Regions from separate parts of the Streptomyces sp. NPDC047525 genome, predicted to be linked through region 1. Evidence: riboswitches for the same ligand, from Rfam matches in the RefSeq annotation. Region 1 holds a riboswitch; each other region holds the start of a gene.
What was found. A riboswitch is a leader RNA that binds a small molecule or an ion and turns the genes downstream of it on or off. The one in region 1 is predicted to bind cobalamin.

Region 2: it holds a riboswitch for cobalamin, as region 1 does, so the genes downstream of both, ABZ833_RS17440 (ABC transporter substrate-binding protein) here and ABZ833_RS14285 (ABC transporter substrate-binding protein) in region 1, are expected to answer to the same signal.
Region 3: it holds a riboswitch for cobalamin, as region 1 does, so the genes downstream of both, cobN (cobaltochelatase subunit CobN) here and ABZ833_RS14285 (ABC transporter substrate-binding protein) in region 1, are expected to answer to the same signal.
Region 4: it holds a riboswitch for cobalamin, as region 1 does, so the genes downstream of both, metE (5-methyltetrahydropteroyltriglutamate--homocysteine S-methyltransferase) here and ABZ833_RS14285 (ABC transporter substrate-binding protein) in region 1, are expected to answer to the same signal.

The regions. Positions count from the first base shown of each region.
Region 1 covers NZ_JBEYTL010000004.1:412,094-416,651, forward strand. Annotated here, with positions in the region: gene ABZ833_RS14280 (iron chelate uptake ABC transporter family permease subunit) at 1-956, opposite strand, end outside; gene ABZ833_RS14285 (ABC transporter substrate-binding protein) at 953-1,996, opposite strand; cobalamin riboswitch at 2,089-2,275, opposite strand; gene ABZ833_RS14290 (VOC family protein) at 2,333-2,782, opposite strand; gene ABZ833_RS14295 (helix-turn-helix domain-containing protein) at 2,788-3,654, opposite strand; gene ABZ833_RS14300 (haloacid dehalogenase-like hydrolase) at 3,850-4,558, shown strand, end outside.
Region 2 covers NZ_JBEYTL010000005.1:434,134-438,691, reverse strand. Annotated here, with positions in the region: gene ABZ833_RS17455 (DUF2017 domain-containing protein) at 1-200, shown strand, start outside; gene ABZ833_RS17450 (amino acid permease) at 553-2,025, shown strand; gene ABZ833_RS17445 (M67 family metallopeptidase) at 2,109-2,531, shown strand; cobalamin riboswitch at 2,504-2,651, shown strand; gene ABZ833_RS17440 (ABC transporter substrate-binding protein) at 2,694-3,677, shown strand; gene ABZ833_RS17435 (iron ABC transporter permease) at 3,794-4,558, shown strand, end outside.
Region 3 covers NZ_JBEYTL010000001.1:282,537-287,094, reverse strand. Annotated here, with positions in the region: gene ABZ833_RS01395 (precorrin-8X methylmutase) at 1-447, opposite strand, end outside; gene cobG (precorrin-3B synthase) at 520-1,830, opposite strand; cobalamin riboswitch at 1,880-2,032, shown strand; gene cobN (cobaltochelatase subunit CobN) at 2,101-4,558, shown strand, end outside.
Region 4 covers NZ_JBEYTL010000001.1:806,815-811,372, forward strand. Annotated here, with positions in the region: gene aceB (malate synthase A) at 1-1,574, shown strand, start outside; gene ABZ833_RS03895 (3-hydroxybutyryl-CoA dehydrogenase) at 1,571-2,440, shown strand; cobalamin riboswitch at 2,612-2,830, shown strand; gene metE (5-methyltetrahydropteroyltriglutamate--homocysteine S-methyltransferase) at 2,990-4,558, shown strand, end outside.

The sequences.
Region 1 (4,558 bases):
GGCACCTCCTGCGGGTCGAGGACCGTACGGGCCAGCGTGTCCACCCACACCAGGAACACCGCGCCCGCGAGCGCCGTGACCGGGAGCAGCCTCGCGTGCCCGGAGCCGACCAGGGCGCGCGCCGCGTGCGGCAGGACCAGGCCCACGAAGCCGATGGCGCCCGCGCTGCTGACCAGGGCCGCCGTGAGCAGGGCCGTGACGGAGAGCAGGATCAGCCGGGTGCGGGCGACATGGACCCCCAGCGTCGCCGCCGCGTCCTGGCCGAACACGAACGCGTCCAGGGTGCGGGCGTGCGCCAGGCAGACCGCGAGGGACACGAAGAGCACCGCCCCGCACATCCACACATCCGTCCAGCCCACCCCGCTCAACGAGCCGAGCAGCCAGAACAGGACGCCGCGCGTCGTCTCCGCGTCGCCCGCCGTGAGGATCACGAACGAGGTGAGCGCGGAGAAGAGCTGCATCGCCGCCACTCCGGACAGCACCACGCGGTCGGTGCTCCCGCCCAGGGTGTGGCTGAGCAGCAGGACGAGGGCGAAGGAGAACACGGCCCCCACGAAGGCGCCCGCCGAGATCGACACCACTCCCCCGCCGACCCCCAGGACGACGATCGCGACCGCGCCGGTGGACGCCCCCGAGGAGACACCGAGCACGAAGGGGTCGGCGAGCGGGTTGCGCAGGAGGGACTGGAGGACCGTTCCGCAGACCGCGAGGCCGGCGCCGCAGACCGCCGCGAGGAGCGTGCGCGGCATGCGCAGGTTCCAGACGATGCCGTCCCGGATGGGCGTGAGCGTGGCCTCTCCCCAGCCGAGGTGCGCCGCCACCGCCGACCACACGTCCGGTACGGAGATGTCCGCGGGGCCGATGGTGACGGCCACCGCCACGGAGAGGGCGAGGGCGGCGACACCGGCCGTCCAGAGCAGGGTCTGCCGTATGCCGCCCGTGAGGGCTCCCGTCACTTGGCGAGCCCGAACTCGCGCAAGGCGTCGGCGACTTGCTCCACGCCGTCCACCGTGCGGATCGTCGGGTTCATGGCCTGGCCGCTCAGGAGCACGTACCGCTTCTTCTTCACGGCGGTCAGGTTCTTGGTGACCGGGTTGGACTCCAGGAACTCGATCTTCTTCTTCGCGCTCTCGGCCGTTTGCGACTTGCGCGTGAGGTCGCCGATGACCAGGACGTCCGGGTCGCGGTCCGCCACCGTCTCCCAGTTGATCTGGGGCCACTCCTCGCGGGTGTCGTCGAAGACGTTCTTCACGCCCAGTTCGCGGGTGATGATGCCCGGCGCACCGCAGCAGCCCGCCATGTAGGGCGCGTCGGAGTTGGCGAACCAGTAGAGGAGCGTCGTGTCGGACGCCTCACTCACCTTGATGGTCTTCTTGGCCTTCGCCACCCGGCCCTTGAGCTCCGCGATCAGGCGTTCGCCGCGCTTCTCGACCCCGAAGGCCTCGGCCAGGTCCCGGATCTCGCCGTACACCGTGTCCATGGTCAGCGTCTTGTCGCGGCGGCCGTCGCCGTCGCCGCTGTTGTCCTTGCCCGCGCAGTCGGAGGGCGAGACATAGGCGGGTACGCCGAGTTCGGCGAACTTGGCGCGGTCGGCGACGCCGCCCTTGCTGACCGTCGCCAGGAAGGAGGCGGTGACGAAGTCCGGTTCCTCGGCGAGGACCTTCTCGAAGGAGGGGTAGCTGTCGGCGAGCCGCTCGACCTTGGAGTTGTCCTTCTCCAGACCCTTGAGGACCGGGTCCGTCCAGGTGCCGGTGCCGGCCATGCGGTCCGCGAGGCCGAGCGAGAGCAGGATCTCGGTGGAGCCCTGGTCGAGGGAGACCGCCCGCTGCGGCGGCGCCTTGATCTCCGCCTTCTTGCCGCAGGAGGTGAGGGTGAGCGGGTAGCCGCCGGCCTTCTCGGCCGAGGAGTTCGCGGAGTCCGAGGAGTCCGAGGAGCCGCCCGACGAGCCACACGCGCTCAGGGTGACGGCCAGGGCTGCGGCGAGAAAGCCGGACATACGTACACGACGGGCTGTGGAGGACACACGATCCCTTGAGTCTCACGGCTCATACGCGGAGCCTGGCCTGCTTCGTCACCTCCGCCGCTCGGTGCGCGGGCGAAGGTGCCAGCAGGTCTTCGGACTCGGGGATCGGCCGGGCGGGGCGCCTTCCCAGGCGTCCGTGGACGCCCAGTGGCCGTGGCCCCGCCCGTTCCCCCTCACCGCTGCGCGTCAGTTCCGGATTCGCACCGGATTCCCTGGCCCTGGTGTGGGTTGACTGGCGTCCGCAAGCTATCACGCAGGGCCAGGGCGTCTTCCGTCGCGCGAGGCCAGGGCATCTGCCGTCACGCGAGGTCAGGCCGCCTTGTCGGGCCTCGGTGCCCCGCGGTAGGTGCCGAAGGACCACTTGTTGCCCTCGGGGTCGGCGATCGCGAACTCCCGGCTGCCGTACGGCTGGTCCTCGATCTCACGGATGATCTCGACCCCGGCGGCGGTGAGCCGCTGGTAGAGGTCGTCCACGTGGTCGGTGACGACATACGCCCCGAACGTGCCCGGCTTCAGGCACCAGGCCTCGGACTTCTCGTCGTACGAGCCGAGCATGATCGCACCGCCCTCGGGCCAGTCGAGCTCGGCGTGGGCCACGCGGTCGCCGTCCTCGTAGACGGCGGTGCGCAGGAAACCGACCGTGCCGACCAGGAAGTCGATCAGGGCGGGGGCGTCGTGAGCCTGGAGGGAGGGCCAGACGGCGGGGGCACGCCCGGCGGAGGCGGACGGGGACTGCTGCTGCTTCTCGGTGGTGTTCATGGGGCCTACTCTTCGCCCCCGCCATAGCTCCCGGCTTGGATATTCCGGCACTCTTCGGCCAGCCAGCCGCTGGGGCTCACCCCGGTGTACTGCCGGAAGTCCCGCACCAGGTGGGAGTGGTCGTAGTAACCGCAGTCCGCGGCGACGCGGGCCAGATCGGGAGCGACGCCCGCCGCCACGGAGCGTGCGACGGCGCCGCGGGCGCGCTGGAAGCGCATCAGGCGTCCCGCCTGCTTGGGGCTCAGGCCCGTCTCCGCGCGGAAGAGCGTGGTGAGGCGGCGTTCGCTCAGCGCGACGTGCCGGGAGAGACCGCGCAGGGTGCCCGCGCCCCGGTGCCGGGCCAGCCAGGCCCAGGCCTCCGCGACCTCGGGACGTACGGATCCGGCGGTGTCCCCGGCGGCCACGCGCTGCCTCAAGTAGGCGGACAGGGAGGCGAATCGCTCCTGCCAGCCGCCCTGCTCGCACAGCAGCTCCCGTACGTCGGCGGCGCGGCGCCCCATCACGTCGGTGCCGGACGTCACCAGGGCGTCGGCCAGTTCCGCCGCCGGTACGCCGAACAGGGCGCGGGCGGCGAGCGGGTGCACGGCGAGCTGGATGCCCGCCTCGTGCTCGGGCCGCACCACGTACGCCGGGGACTGGTGCAGGCCGCCGACGACGATGTCGGTGCGGGACGCGTCGGGGCCGCCCGCCTGCTCGGGGCTCTCGCCGGTGACGACGGGGCCGTCCAGCGAGAAGATCAGCGTCAGATACGGGGACGGCAGGCCGCGGTGGAATCCGGGGTGCTCCCCCGCCGTGCGGTAGCCGACGGCGGACACCACCATGCCGTCGAGCCGCGGAGCGGCCCGAACGAACTCCCGGGAGACGGTCTCCATGCCTTCCAGTATGCGATGGGCACGGCTCCGGAGCAGGCCCGTACGCCTGACGGGCGCCCGATGCGACTACCCGCGGGCGCGCGTCCCATGCCCACTGTGTCCGGTGATGTCGATCATGGGAATCCACCGCCCGACCTCATACGATGACCCGCCGCTCCGGACGGGGCGCAGACCGCTCTCAGGGGGCACAAAATCATGGCAGTAAAGGCAAAGGGCAAGCTGGCCGTACTCGGCACGGCGGGCGCGCTCACCGCGGCCGTCCTGGCGGGGACGGCGCTGTGGCCCAGCACGGACGCCACGGCGGCGGACGCCTCCGCGAAGACCGCGAAGTCCTCGGCGAAGATCGCGACCGAGCTGGCGCACTGGCCCGAGCCGGTCGCGAAGAAGCTGGGCAAGGTCATCGCGAAGAACGAGGACAAGGGCGCGTACGCCGTCTTCGACGCGGACAACACGACCTACCGCAACGACCTGGAGGAGTCCCTCCTGCCCTTCCTGGAGATGAAGGGGGTGCTGACCCGCAAGTCGATGGACCCGTCGCTGAAGATCATCCCCTTCAAGGACACGGCGAAGCACAAGGAGAGCCTCTACAGCTACTACAACCGGCTCTGCGAGGTCGACGACCAGGTCTGCTACCCGTGGGCCGCGCAGATCTTCTCCGGCTTCACGCTGAAGGAGCTCAAGGGGTACGTCGACGAGCTCCTGGCCCACGACAAGCCCATCCCTGCCGAGTACTACGAGGACGGGAAGCTGACGAAGACCGAGGTCAAGACCCCCGAGTTCTTCACCGGCATGCAGGAGCTCCACAAGTCGCTGCGGAAGCACGGCATCGAGGTGTACGTCGTCAGCGCGGCCAGCGAGGACCTGGTGCGGATGGTCCTGTCCGACCCCAAGTACGGCTACGACG
Region 2 (4,558 bases), on a different contig from region 1:
CGGCCGACGAGTCGCGGCACTGGCTCGGCGCGCTCAACGACCTGCGCCTGGCGATCGGCGCGCGCCTCGAGGTGACCGACGAGGACGACACGGACGTGCTCTTCCAGCTGCCGGACTCGGACCCCCGCAAGCCGATGGTGATGGCCTACCTCTGGCTGGGCGGTCTGCAGGAGACGCTGGTCGGCACGCTCATCGGTTAGAAGTCACACCCGGGCCGCGCAAAGTCGTTGTATGTAGCAGCGGTTACCTTCCGTTCGCTCATCGGACGCTCAAATCCGGATAACGATCGTGTTACTCGGCTGCCCGTCTTTGATGCGGCGAGGGAATTTTGTCCGGTTCTTCTCGTGGCATGGGCCACACGCGGCTCGGCCGATCACTGTTGCGGCCGTGATAAATCTTCACGACCACTCGGTGACGCCACCCATGTCACCGGTGGCGCTCGGGCCGGCAGACCGCCGGTAGCACTCCATCCATATCCGGGGGGATCAGGACCTGATCCGTGGCCATTACGCAGACTGCGGGCACGGATCTAGCGTGGAGAAAGGCGTCACCATGACCTCAGTGCAGGTCGAAGAGCACCACGACGGCAATGAGGCCGACGGAGCGGGCGGTTCGTCCGGTTCGTCAGGCGAGGGTTATCAGCGCGGGCTCGGTGCCCGGCAGATCCAGATGATCGCGATCGGCGGTGCCATCGGCACCGGCCTGTTCCTCGGTGCGGGCAAGGCCATTCACAAGGCCGGCCCGAGCCTCATCCTGGCGTACGCCATCGCCGGCCTCGTCATCTTCTTCATCATGCGGGCCCTGGGCGAGCTGCTCATGTACCGCGCCGTGTCGGGCTCCTTCTCGGAGTACGCACGTGAATTCATCGGCCCGTTCTTCGGGTACGTGACCGGCTGGACGTACTGGCTCTTCTGGGTCGTCACCGGCATCACGGAAGTCACGGCGGCGGCCCAGTACATGCAGTACTGGACGCACGACTCCATTCCACAATGGGCCTACGCGCTGATCTTCACGGTCATCCTGTACGGCGCCAACCTGATCTCCGTGAAGCTCTTCGGCGAGCTCGAGTTCTGGTTCTCGATGGTCAAGGTCACCGCGATCATCGGCATGATCCTGATCTGCCTCGGCATCCTCACCATCGGCTTCTCCGACGCCGGTGACACCGCTTCCGTGACCCACCTGTGGGACCAGGGCGGCTTCTTCCCGAACGGCATCGGCTCCACGCTGATGACGCTGCAGATCGTGATGTTCGCCTTCCTGGCCGTCGAGCTCGTCGGCGTCACCGCGGGCGAGTCCAAGGACCCGAAGACCGTCCTGCCCAAGGCCATCAACACCGTGCCGTGGCGCATCGCCGTCTTCTACGTCGGCGCGCTCATCATGATCCTCTCGGTCGTGCCGTGGACGGAGTTCGTGCCGGGCGTCTCGCCGTTCGTCGCCGCCTTCGACAAGATGGGCCTCGGCGTCGGCGCCGCGATCGTCAACTTCGTCGTCCTGACGGCCGCGCTCTCCTCCTGCAACTCCGGCATGTACTCCACCGGCCGCATGCTGCGCGACCTGGCGCTCAACGGCCAGGGCCCAAAGTTCTTCACCAAGCTCACGAGGAACGGCCTGCCGCTGGTCGGCACCACCTTCTCCGCAGCACTGATGCTGGTCGGCGTGTGGATCAACTACCAGTGGCCGGGCGAGGCGTTCAACTACGTCGTCTCCTTCGCGACCATCTCCGGCATGTGGGCCTGGATCATGATCCTGGTCTGCCAGATCAAGTACCGCCGCAAGGCCGACCGCGGCGAGCTGCCGCAGTCCACCTTCCGGGCGCCGGGAGCCCCGTACACGAGCTGGTTCGCCCTCGCCTTCATCGCGATGGTCATCGTGATGATGGGCGTCGACAAGGACGCGCGGATCTCGCTCTACGCGGCTCCTGTCTGGGCCCTGATCCTCGGCGTCGGCTACCTGGTCATGCAGAAGCGCGGCAACGCGCAGCCGTCGGGCGGCGGCGAGGCCGAGCCGCAGGACGCGGTGAAGTAGTGCCGTAACGCCTGATCCCAGCATGTGGGCCGGTCCGTACCACTCTTCGGTACGGGTCGGCCCTTCTGCTTATCCTGGCTGCCATGCTGACCCTCACCCAGGCCCTCCACGACCAGATCGTCGCGCACGCGCGCCAGGACCACCCCGACGAGGCCTGCGGTGTGGTCGCGGGCCCGGAGGGCACCGGCCGCCCGGAGCGCTTCATCCCGATGCTGAACGCGGCCCGCTCGCCCACGTTCTACGAGTTCGACTCGGGCGACCTCCTCAAGCTCTACCGCGAGATGGACGACCGCGACGAGGAGCCGGTGATCGTCTACCACTCGCACACGGCGACCGAGGCGTACCCCTCGCGCACGGACATCACGTACGCGAACGAGCCGGGCGCCCACTACGTCCTGGTCTCCACGGCCGACACCGACGGCGCGGGCGAGTTCCAGTTCCGCTCCTTCCGGATCGTCGACGGCGAGGTCACCGAGGAAGAGGTCGAGATCGTCCAGGCATACTGAGCTTCACCTTGAGGCGGCAGGACCCAGGAAGCCGGTGCGAATCCGGCACGGTCCCGCCACTGTGACCCCACCCTCCGCGGGTGGGGCAGTCAGGAACTGACCTGCCGCCTTCTTCTCCCACGACGCAGGGGACGCGGAATCCCCTGGAGGAGGCGCTCAGCCATGCCCCGCCCCATTCGCGCACACATACGCGTGCTCATCGCCGCGGCCCTGCTGGCCCCGCTGGCAGCGTGTTCGTCCACCTCTTCCTCCTCCGGCGGCTCGGAGGCGAAGCCGGGGTCCAAGACACAGGGCTTCCCGTACACGGTCACGAACTGCGGCGTGAAGACGACGTACGAAGCACCCCCGAAGCGCGCCGTGACGATGAACCAGCACGCGACGGAAGTGATGCTGGAGCTCGGCCTGAAGGACCACCTCGCGGGGACGGCGTACCTGGACGACAAGGTCCTGCCGAAGTACGCGAAGGCGTACGCGGACACCCCCGTCCTCGCCAAGGAGTACCCCTCCTACGAGAAGCTCCTTGCCGCCAACCCCGACTACGTCTACGGCGGCTACGCGAGCGCCTTCCTGGCGGGCGAGGGCCGCAGCCGCGGGGCCCTGGCGAAGTCCGGCATCGAGAGCCGCCTCAACGTCGAGGGCTGCGCGAAGCGGGCGGTCTCGATGGACGACGTCTACAAGGAGGTCCGCGAGGTCGGCAGCACGTTCGGTGTGCGGCCGCGGGCGGACAAGTGGGTGGCCGCGGCGAAGGGCGAACTGTCCGCCACCGCGAAGAAGCTGAAGTCCAGGAAGCCCCTCCCGGTCTTCGTCTACGACAGCGGCGACAAGACCGCGTTCACGGCGGGCGGCCGTGGCATCGGCAACGACATCATCGAGCGGGCGGGCGGCCGCAACGTCTTCGCCGACCTGGACAAGTCCTTCGGCGACGCGTCCTGGGAGTCGGTGGTCGACCGCAAGCCCGAGGTGATCGTGATCCTCGACTACGGCGGCACGACGGTCGCCCAGAAGAAGAAGCGCCTCCTCGACGACCCGGTCCTCGCGGACGTCCCCGCCATCAAGCACAAGCGCTTCGCGGTGCTTCCGCTGTCGGACGCGGTGGTGGGGGTGCGGGCACCGGCGGCGGTGAGCAAGCTGGCGGACCAGCTGTGAAGGGGCAGGGGGTTCAGCCCGTCCGGCGTTTGAGGACGAACTCGGCGGAGCCGGTGATCGACGGCCACCGGTCGAGGGGCAGGGGAAGACTCCGTTACGGCACCGTCGTCGCCGGGCTGCTGGTGGCCCTCGCGGCGGCGGTCGTTGCGGGCCTGGCCCTGGGGTCGGTCCGCATCCCCACGGCTGACGTCCTGGAGATCCTGACGGGAGGGGCACAGCCTTCCCCGTTCCGCACGATCGTCCTTGACGTCCGCCTGCCCCGGGTCCTGCTCGGCGCAGCCGTAGGCGCGGGGCTCGCCGTCATCGGCACCGTCCTCCAGGCCCTGGTGAGGAACCCGCTGGCCGACCCGTTCCTCCTCGGCGTCTCCTCCGGAGCGTCCGCGGGAGCCGTCGCCGTCATCGTCCTCGGCAGCGCCTTCGGCATCGGCGCGGGCGTGTCCGTCACCGTCACCATCCCGGCCGCGGCCTTCGTCGGCGCGCTGCTCTCCCTGCTCGTCGTCTACACCCTGGCCAGGTCCGGCGGGGGAGGGTTCGCCACCGGCCGCCTGATCCTGGCCGGAGTGGCCGTCTCGTACATCCTCTCCGCCCTGACCAGCCTGATCCTGATCATGGCCGACAGCGCGGACCACCTGAAGGAAGTCCTGTACTGGACGCTCGGCGGCCTCGGCAGCGCCCGCTGGGACATGCTCGCCCTGCCGGGCGCCGCCCTGATCGCGGGCACGGCGCTGCTCGTCGTCCTGGCCCGCCCCCTCGACCTGCTCCTGGTCGGCGAGGAGGGCGCCACCGTCCTCGGTCTGGACACGGCCCGCTTCCGCGCCGCCGTCTTCGTCCTCGCCTCGCTCCTGACCGGCGTACTCGTCGCGTACAGCGGAGCCATCGGC
Region 3 (4,558 bases), on a different contig from region 1:
CTCCTCGATCATTTCGAGCAGGCGGAACAGGGCGGTGGGCGCGTTGCCGACGGCTATGACCGAGCCTTCCATCCGGTCGCGCCACAGCTCCAGGGCAGCGGCGCTGCGGGTGGTGCCGAGCTCGGCGGCCAGATCGGGCACCGCCGGGTCGGACAGGGTGCACACCACGTCGTTGTCGGCGGGCAGCCGCTTGCGGGTGACGCCGCTTGCGACCATCGCCACGTCGCACAGGATGGGGGCGCCCGCACGCAGGGCCTCGCGGGCCCTGGCCACCACGTCCGGGGTGAAAGCGAGGTCGCGTACGAGGTCGACCATGCCGCAGGCGTGGATCATGCGGACCGCGACCTGGCTCACGTCGGCGGGCAGGCCCGACAGATCCGCCTCCGCGCGGATCGTGGCGAAGGACTGGCGGTAGATCGCCGGTCCGTCCTTCTCGTACTGGTGCACAGTGCGTTCGCTCTCTTGATAGGGCAGGGAACAGTCGGGTGTTGCGGGGTTGATCATGTGTTCATGTGTGGTTCAGCCGCGGGCCGCGGCCACGGCGCCGGCGAGTGCGCCCGGGCTGCCGGGGACGGTCGCCGGCGTGTCCCGTTTCTCGCCGCGTACGCGGGAGATCTGATGTCCGTCGGGAGTGGCGACGACGTCGATCCACTCCCCGTGCGGATGTCCGCACCGGCGTTCGCACCCGGACCAGTACACGGGCAGCGCCCCTACGGGGCGGCCCAACGCGGCCTTCGCCGTGGCGCGTACGTCGTCCAGAGCCTTGGCGCAGCCGGGCCTGCCGATGCAGGCCCCCACTCCGGTCCAGGGTGAGTCTGATCCGGTGATGAGACCGGCGGCCCCCAGTTCCTCCAGGAGCTGCGCGGCCGCTGTCCGCTCGACTCCGGGCAGGACGACTCCGCGCCAGGGGGTCAGCCGCAGCTCGCCGCCGCCATGGTGGCGGGCGGTGTCCGTCAGCGTCTGCCACTGGGGTGCGCTGACGCTTCCCAGGGGCAGGCCGAGGGAGAGGGCGGCCGTGGGGTGCGGGCCGGACACGACGCCGAGGGCGGGTCCGCCCGGATCCCGGGGGAGGGGCGCGGTGGTGCGGGTGACTTGGAGTCCGGCCTGGCGCAGGCGGTGCAGGACCGAGTCGAGCAGAGGGCCGACGCCGCTCGGCAGGTCGGTGACCCGCCACGCACTGGCGTCGGGCGCCTGCTCCAGGAAGGTCTCGGCCGCGATGAGCGCGGCCCGCGGTGCCTGCGCGGCCGCCAGCAGGACGGCGTCGTGCGCCGGGCCGATCCGCAGCAGCGCCTCGTCCTCGCCCCGCGCCGTCAGGGTCACGTCGCCGCCGAGCGCCCCCACGTCGCCGCGGCCGTCGTCCAGGGCGAACAGGAACCGGCCGGACAGAGCGGCGGCCCGGTCGCCGGCGCACAGCAGCTCGTCCAGGGCGGACAGCCACGGGCGGATGTCCGCCTCGCCCCGGCCGTCGAGTCCCGCGAGCGGGGAGGCCACCACATTGCGCACCCGCTCATGGCGTTCGGAGGGCAAAAGCCCCGATTCGCCCAGCAGGTAAGCCAGTTCACCGCCGCAGTCCGCGGGCAGCCCGCGCAACTGCACATTGCCGCGCGATGTGAGATGCAACTCCCCGTCTCCCAGCCGCTCCGACGCGTCCCGCAGCACGTCGGCCTGGCCCGCGCTCAGCACACCGCCCGGGATGCGGACGCGGGCCAGGGCCCCGTCGTCCGCCCGGTGAAGGCGCAGCGTCCCGGGGCAGGCGTCACCGCGGCCGCGGGCAGACTCGTCTCCCGAGAGCGCGGGCGAGGGGACCGATGGGGGCATGGCGGCGAGCATACCGACCCATCGCAGCAGGTCCGCCTGCCCCCCCGGTAGTTGATCGGCCCTTAGTATTCCTAGCGACGGGTCAGCCGGCCCGTCGTCGCCACAGACGGCGACAAGGGGAGGAAGCCCGGTGCGATTCCGGCGCGGTCCCGCCACTGTGAGCCCGGTGCGCATGCCGGGTGAGTCAGGAACTCCCTTCCCCGAGCTCTCGTCCGCTCGAGCAGGGGAGACGCCATCGACACCACCCGGGGCGTGGACACCCCGAGGAAGGCCCGACGCCGCATGATCCTGCTCCTGTCGACGTCCGACACCGACCTGCTCAGCGCCCGCGCCGCCGCAGGCCCGGTCGCCTACCGCTTCGCGAACCCCTCCCGGCTCCCGCTCGAGGACCTTCCGCAGCTCCTGGACGGCGCTGATCTGGTCGTCGTACGCCTCCTCGGCGGCGTGCGCGCCTGGCAGGAGGGCCTCGACCAAGTCGTGGCGACCGGCCGCCCCGTGGTCGTCCTCACCGGCGAACAGGCCCCCGACGCCCAGCTGATGGCCGCATCGACCGTGCCCATCGGCATCGCCGCCGAGGCCCACGCCTACCTGGCCCACGGCGGCCCCGACAACCTGGAGCAGCTGGCCAGGTTCCTCTCGGACACCGTCCTGCTCACCGGCCACGGCTTCGAGCCGCCCGCCCCCGCGCCCTCGTGGGGCCCCTTGGAGCGCACCGCCCGTCAGGTCGAGGGACCGACCGTAGCGGTGCTCTACTACCGCGCCCACCACATGAGCGGCAACACCGCCTTCATCGAGAGCCTGTGCCGCGCGGTCGAGGACGCCGGAGCGCGCCCGCTGCCGCTGTACGTGGCCTCGCTGCGTACTCCCGAGCCCGAACTCATCGATGAACTGCGCGCCGCCGACGCGATCGTGACCACGGTCCTCGCGGCGGGCGGCACGCGCCCTGCCGAGGCATCGGCGGGCGGCGACGACGAGTCCTGGGACGCGGGCGCCCTCAGCGGCCTCGACGTCCCCATCCTCCAGGCGCTCTGCCTCACCAGCTCACGCACCGACTGGGAGGGCAACGACGAGGGCGTGTCCCCGCTGGACGCCGCAAGCCAGATCGCGGTCCCCGAGTTCGACGGCCGCCTGATCACGGTGCCGTTCTCCTTCAAGGAGATCGACGAGGACGGTCTGCCCGCGTACGTCGCCGACGCCGAGCGCGCGGCACGCGTGGCCGGCATCGCCGTGCGGCACGCGCGGCTTCGCCACATCCCGGCCGCCGACAAGCGCATCGCGCTCGTCCTTTCCGCCTACCCGACCAAGCACTCGCGGATCGGCAACGCGGTCGGCCTCGACACCCCCGCGAGCGCCGTCGCCCTGCTGCGCCGACTGCGCGAAGAGGGCTACGACTTCGGTACGGAGGAGGTCCCGGGCCTTGCCTCCGGCGACGGCGACGAGCTGATCTACGCCCTGATCGAGGCGGGCGGCCACGACCAGGAGTGGCTCACCGAGGAGCAGCTGGCCCGCAACCCCGTCCGCATCCCGGCGGCCGACTACCGCCGCTGGTACGCCACGCTCCCCGCCGAGCTGCGCGAGTCCGTGGAGCAGCACTGGGGCCCGGCCCCCGGCGAGATGTTCGTGGACCGGTCGAGCAACCCGGAGGGCGACATCGTCCTCGCGGCCCTGCGCCGCGGCAACCTGCTCATCCTCATCCAGCCGCCGCGCGGCTTCGGCGAGAACCCGATCGCGATCTACCACGACCCCGATCTGCCGCCCTCGCACCACTACTTGGCCGCCTACCGCTGGATCGCCGCGTCCGCCGACGACAACGGCTTCGGCGCCGACGCGATGATCCACCTGGGCAAGCACGGCAACCTGGAGTGGCTGCCCGGCAAGAACGCGGGCCTGTCCGCCGCCTGCGGCCCCGACGCGGCCCTGGGCGATCTGCCCCTGATCTACCCGTTCCTGGTCAACGACCCAGGGGAGGGGACGCAGGCCAAGCGGCGCGTCCACGCCACCCTCGTGGACCACCTCGTACCGCCGATGGCCCGCGCCGACAGCTACGGCGACATCGCCCGCCTCGAGCAACTCCTGGACGAACACGCCCAGATCGCCTCGATGGACCCGGCGAAGCTGCCCGCGATCCGCGCCCAGATCTGGACGCTGATCCAGGCCGCCAAGCTCGACCACGACCTGGGGCTCGAGGACCGCCCCGAGGACGAGGGCTTCGACGAGTTCATCATGCATCTCGACGGCTGGCTCTGTGAGATCAAGGACGTCCAGATCCGCGACGGCCTGCACGTCCTGGGCGGCGCCCCGGCCGGCGCCGACCGCGTCAACCTCGTCCTCGCGATCCTGCGCGCCCGCCAGATCTGGGGCGGCACGGCCTCCCTCCCCGGCCTGCGCGAGGCGTTGGGCCTCGACGAGTCCGCGGCCACCCGCACCGCCGCCGACGAGGTCGAGGAGAAGGCCCGCGCCCTGGTCCAGGCGATGGACGACGCCGACTGGGCCCCGGAGGCCGTCGCGACGGTGGCCCAGGGGCACCCGCAGTCCGTAGCCGACATCCTCGCCTTCGCCGCCCGCGAGGTCGTACCGCGTCTGGCCGCCACGACCGACGAACTGGACCACGCCGTCCACGCGTTGAAGGGCGGCTTCGTTCCCGCCGGGCCCTCGGGCTCCCCGCTGCGCGGCCTGGTCAACGTCCTGCCGACCGGCCGCAACTTCTACTCCGTCGACCCCAAGGCGGTGCCCTCGCGCC
Region 4 (4,558 bases), on a different contig from region 1:
CCCGCCGTGCCCAGGTCCTCGGCTCACCGGCCGACCGGCACGACGAGATCCTCACCCCCGAGGCCCTGGAGTTCGTCGGCCGACTCGTCGACGCCTTCGCCGAACGCCGCCTGGAGATCCTCAAGGAGCGCATGCGGGTGGCGGCCCGCCTCGCTTCCGGCTCCCCGCTCGACTTCTCCATCGCCACTGCCCGCATACGGGCGGACGACTCCTGGCAGGTGGCGCCCCCCGCGCCCGGCCTGACCGACCGCCGCGTGGAGATCACAGGGCCGCCGGAGCGCGGCATGGCGGTCAACGCCCTCAACTCCGGTGCGCAGGTGTGGATGGCGGACTTCGAGGACGCCACCTCGCCCACCTGGGACAACATCGTCGGCGGTCACCTGAACCTGCTCGACGCCATCGAGCGCAGGATCGACTTCAGCACACCGGAGGGCAAGCGTTACCGGCTCGGCGAGCAGGTCGCGACCATCGTCGTCCGCCCGCGCGGCTGGCACCTGACCGAGGAGCACCTGCTGATCGACGGGCGGCCCGCGCCCGCATCGCTCGTGGACTTCGGGCTCTACTTCTTCCACTGCGCCCAGCGGCAGATCGACGCCGGACACGGCCCGTACTTCTACCTTCCGAAGCTGGAGAACCGCGACGAGGCCCGGCTGTGGAACGACGTGTTCGTGCTCGCCCAGGACCTCCTCGGCATCCCCCGCGGCACGATCCGCGCCACCGTCCTGATCGAGACCATCACGGCGGCCTTCCAGATGGAGGAGATCCTCTACGAGCTCCGCGAGCACAGCTCCGGCCTCAACGCGGGCCGCTGGGACTACCTCTTCAGCCTCATCAAGACCTTCGGCCACCGCACCGACTTCCTGCTGCCCGACCGGGCGAAGGTCACCATGACGGCCCCCTTCATGCGCGCGTACACCGAACTCCTCGTCCGCACCTGCCACAAGCGCGGCGCCCACGCCATCGGCGGCATGGCCGCCCACGTTCCCGGCAAGGACCCGGACGCCCACCAGGCGGCCCTCGCCACGGTGCGGCTCGACAAGGAGCGCGAGGCCGAGGACGGTTTCGACGGCTCCTGGGTCGCCCACCCCGCCCTTGTGCCCGTCTGCCGCGCGGTGTTCGACGGGGTGCTCGACACGCGCCCGCATCAGATCGACCGCACCCGTGACGACGTCGAGGTGACGGCGGCCCGGCTGCTCTCCGTGCGCCGCATCAGCGCGCCACCGACGTCCGAGGGCGTACGCACCAACATCGCTGTCGCCCTGCGCTACTTCGCCGCGTGGCTGCACGGGCAGGGAGCCGTCGCCCTGTACGGGCTGATGGAGGACGCCGCCACCGCCGAGATCGCCCGGGTGCAGATCTGGCAGTGGCTGCGCCACCGGGTCGTGGATCGCGCGACGGTCCTCGAACTGGTGGAGGACGAGCTAGCCGCCCTGGGCGCGGAGTACCCGTGGGCCCCTCTCGACGAAGTCCGTGGCCTCTTCGAACGGACCGCCCTGGCACGGGAGTTGCCCGCGTTCTTCACCACGGACGCCTACAGCCGTCACCTCGTGCGCCGCCCGGAGGGACAGTCATGACCACGGCCATCCGGCGGGTCGGTGTGGTGGGCGGGGGCCAGATGGGCGCCGGGATCGCCGAGGTGTGTGCCCGCGCCGGCCTGGACACCGTGGTCTGCGAGGCCGACGCCCTCGCCGCACGCGCCGCCGCCGAGCGGGTCGCCGTGTCGCTCGAACGCGCCGTCCAGCGCGGGAAGTTGGACCGCATCGGCGCCGAGGACGCACTGGCCCGCATGGTCTTCACCGGCAGCCTCGACGACCTGGCCGACCGCCAGCTCGTCGTCGAGGCCGTCGTCGAGGACACTGCGGCCAAGACGGAGATCTTCACCACCCTGGACAAGGTCGTCGAGGACCCCGAAGCGATCCTGGCCACCAACACCTCCTCCATCCCGGTCATGCGTCTGGGGATGGCGACCCGGCGTGCCGACCGTGTCCTCGGGCTGCACTTCTTCAACCCCGCCCCCGTGCTTCCCCTGGTCGAGGTCGTGTCCTCGCTGCACACGGCCGCACGGACCGTCGCCGCCGTCGAGGACTTCGCCACGCACACCCTGGGCAAGACGGTCGTACGGTCCCAGGACAGAGCGGGCTTCGTCGTGAACGCGCTGCTCGTCCCCTACCTCCTCTCGGCGATCCGGATGACCGAGTCCGGCTTCGCCACGCCCGCCGACGTGGACGCGGGCATGGAGCTGGGCTGCGCGCACCCGATGGGGCCGCTGAAGCTGGCGGACCTGATCGGCCTCGACACGGTCGCCTCCATCGCGGCATCGCTCTACGAAGAGTTCAAGGAATCCCTGTACGCCCCGCCGCCGCTGCTCCAGCGCATGGTGGAGGCGGGGCTGCTCGGCCGCAAGAGCGGCCGCGGGTTCCACACCTACGACCGGGGCTGAGGGGCCCGGGTCCGCCGCCGGGCTGAGGGGCCCGCGGCTGCTGTGAGCGGGCGCGCGGAACAGAGTGGTGATCTGTTCCGCGCGCCCTCATGTGCCGATCCGGGCGGGGTCCGTGTCTCACCTCACGGTCCGGAATGTGATCAGTACTGCCCAGAAGGCCGAACACCCTCTAGCCTGACCTGTGCAGCTGGTTCGCCCTGTCCGCCAGGCAGACGCGTCGTAAGAGGGAACCCGGTGGGAATCCGGGACTGCCCCGCAGCGGTGAGTGGGAACGACCGCCGTCATACGCACTGGATCCGAGCGCGGATCCGGGAAGCGACGGCCAGTAGGAACCTGCCTCGGCAGGTGTGCCCGCGAGTCCGAAGACCTGCCCGTTGCCCGTACGTGACCCCTCACGTGCGGACATCCCGGTGACCTCGTGGGCGGGTCGGCGTCAGATCAGGTGGAGCACCGCGCCGGTGGCGCGCGTCAGGTCCGCCCGGTTCGTCATCCCTTCGCGTCCGCGTCCCGTCCCGGGATCTCAGGAGTCATCTCGCGAAGGAGATTTCCGTGACAGCGAAGTCCGCGGCAGCACAGGCCACCGTGTACGGCTACCCCCGCCAGGGCCCCAACCGGGAACTGAAGAAGGCCGTCGAGGGTTACTGGAAGGGCCGAGTCACCGCCGACGCCCTCCGGGACACCGCCGCGCAGCTGCGCCGGTCCACCTGGCAGCACCTGGCCGACGCAGGCATCCACGAAGTGCCGACCGGCGACTTCTCTTACTACGACCATGTCCTGGACACCAGCGTCATGGTCGGCGCCGTCCCCCAGCGGCACCGCGAGGCCGTCGACACCGACGCGCTCGACGGCTATTTCGCGATGGCCCGCGGCACCCAGGACGTGGCGCCCCTCGAGATGACCAAGTGGTTCGACACCAACTACCACTACCTCGTGCCGGAGCTCGGCCCCGACACCGTCTTCACCGCCGACTCCGCCAAGCAGGTCGCGGAGCTGAAGGAGGCTGTCGCGCTCGGTCTCGCGGCCCGGCCGGTGCTCGTCGGCCCGGTCACCTATCTACTGCTCGCCAAGCCCGCGCCCGGCGTGGCCGCCGACTTCGAGCCGCTCACCCTCCTGGACCGTCTGCTGCCCGTGTACGCCGAGGTCCTCGCCGACCTGCGCGCGGCGGGCGCCGAGTGGGTGCAGCTCGACGAGCCCGCCCTGGTCCAGGACCGCACCCCGGCCGAGCTCAACGCCGCCGCCCGCGCCTACCGCGACCTCGGTGCGCTCACCGACCGCCCTCAGCTCCTCGTCGGCTCGTACTTCGGCAGGCTCGGCGATGCGCTTCCGGTGCTCGCCAAGGCGCCGGTCGAGGGCCTCGCCCTGGACTTCACCGAGGCCGCCGCGAGCCAGCTGGAGGACCTCGCCGCCGTCGGCGGGCTGCCCGGCAAGCGTCTGGTCGCGGGCGTCGTCAACGGCCGCAACATCTGGATCAACGACCTGGAGAAGTCCCTCAGCACACTGGGCACGCTCCTGGGCCTCGCCGACCGGGTCGACGTCTCCGCGTCCTGCTCCCTGCTTCACGTCCCGCTGGACGCCACCGCCGAACGGGACATCGACCCGCAGATCGCCCGCTGGCTGGCCTTCGCCCACCAGAAGACCGCCGAGATCGCCACGCTGGCCCGCGGCCTGGCCCAGGGCACGGGCGCCATCACGGCCGAACTGTCCGCCAACCGCGCCGGCCTGGCGTCCCGCTCGGGCTCGGCCCTCACCCACGACCCGGCCGTACGCTCCCGCGTCGCCGCGATCACCGGCGCCGACGCCCGCCGCGCCCACGCCTACCCGGAGCGTGCGGCGGCCCAACGGACCCGGCTCGGCCTGCCGCTGCTGCCCACGACCACCATCGGCTCCTTCCCCCAGACCACCGAACTGCGCACGGCACGGGCCGACTTGCGTGCGGGCCGTCTCGACACGGCGGGTTACGAGGAGCGCATCAAGAACGAGATCCGCGAGGTCCTCGCCTTCCAGGAGAAGGCGGGCATCGACGTCCTGGTGCACGGCGAGCCCGAACGCAACGACATGGTGCAGTACTTCGCCGAGCAGCTCACCGGCTACCTCGCCACGCAGCACGGCTGGGTCCAG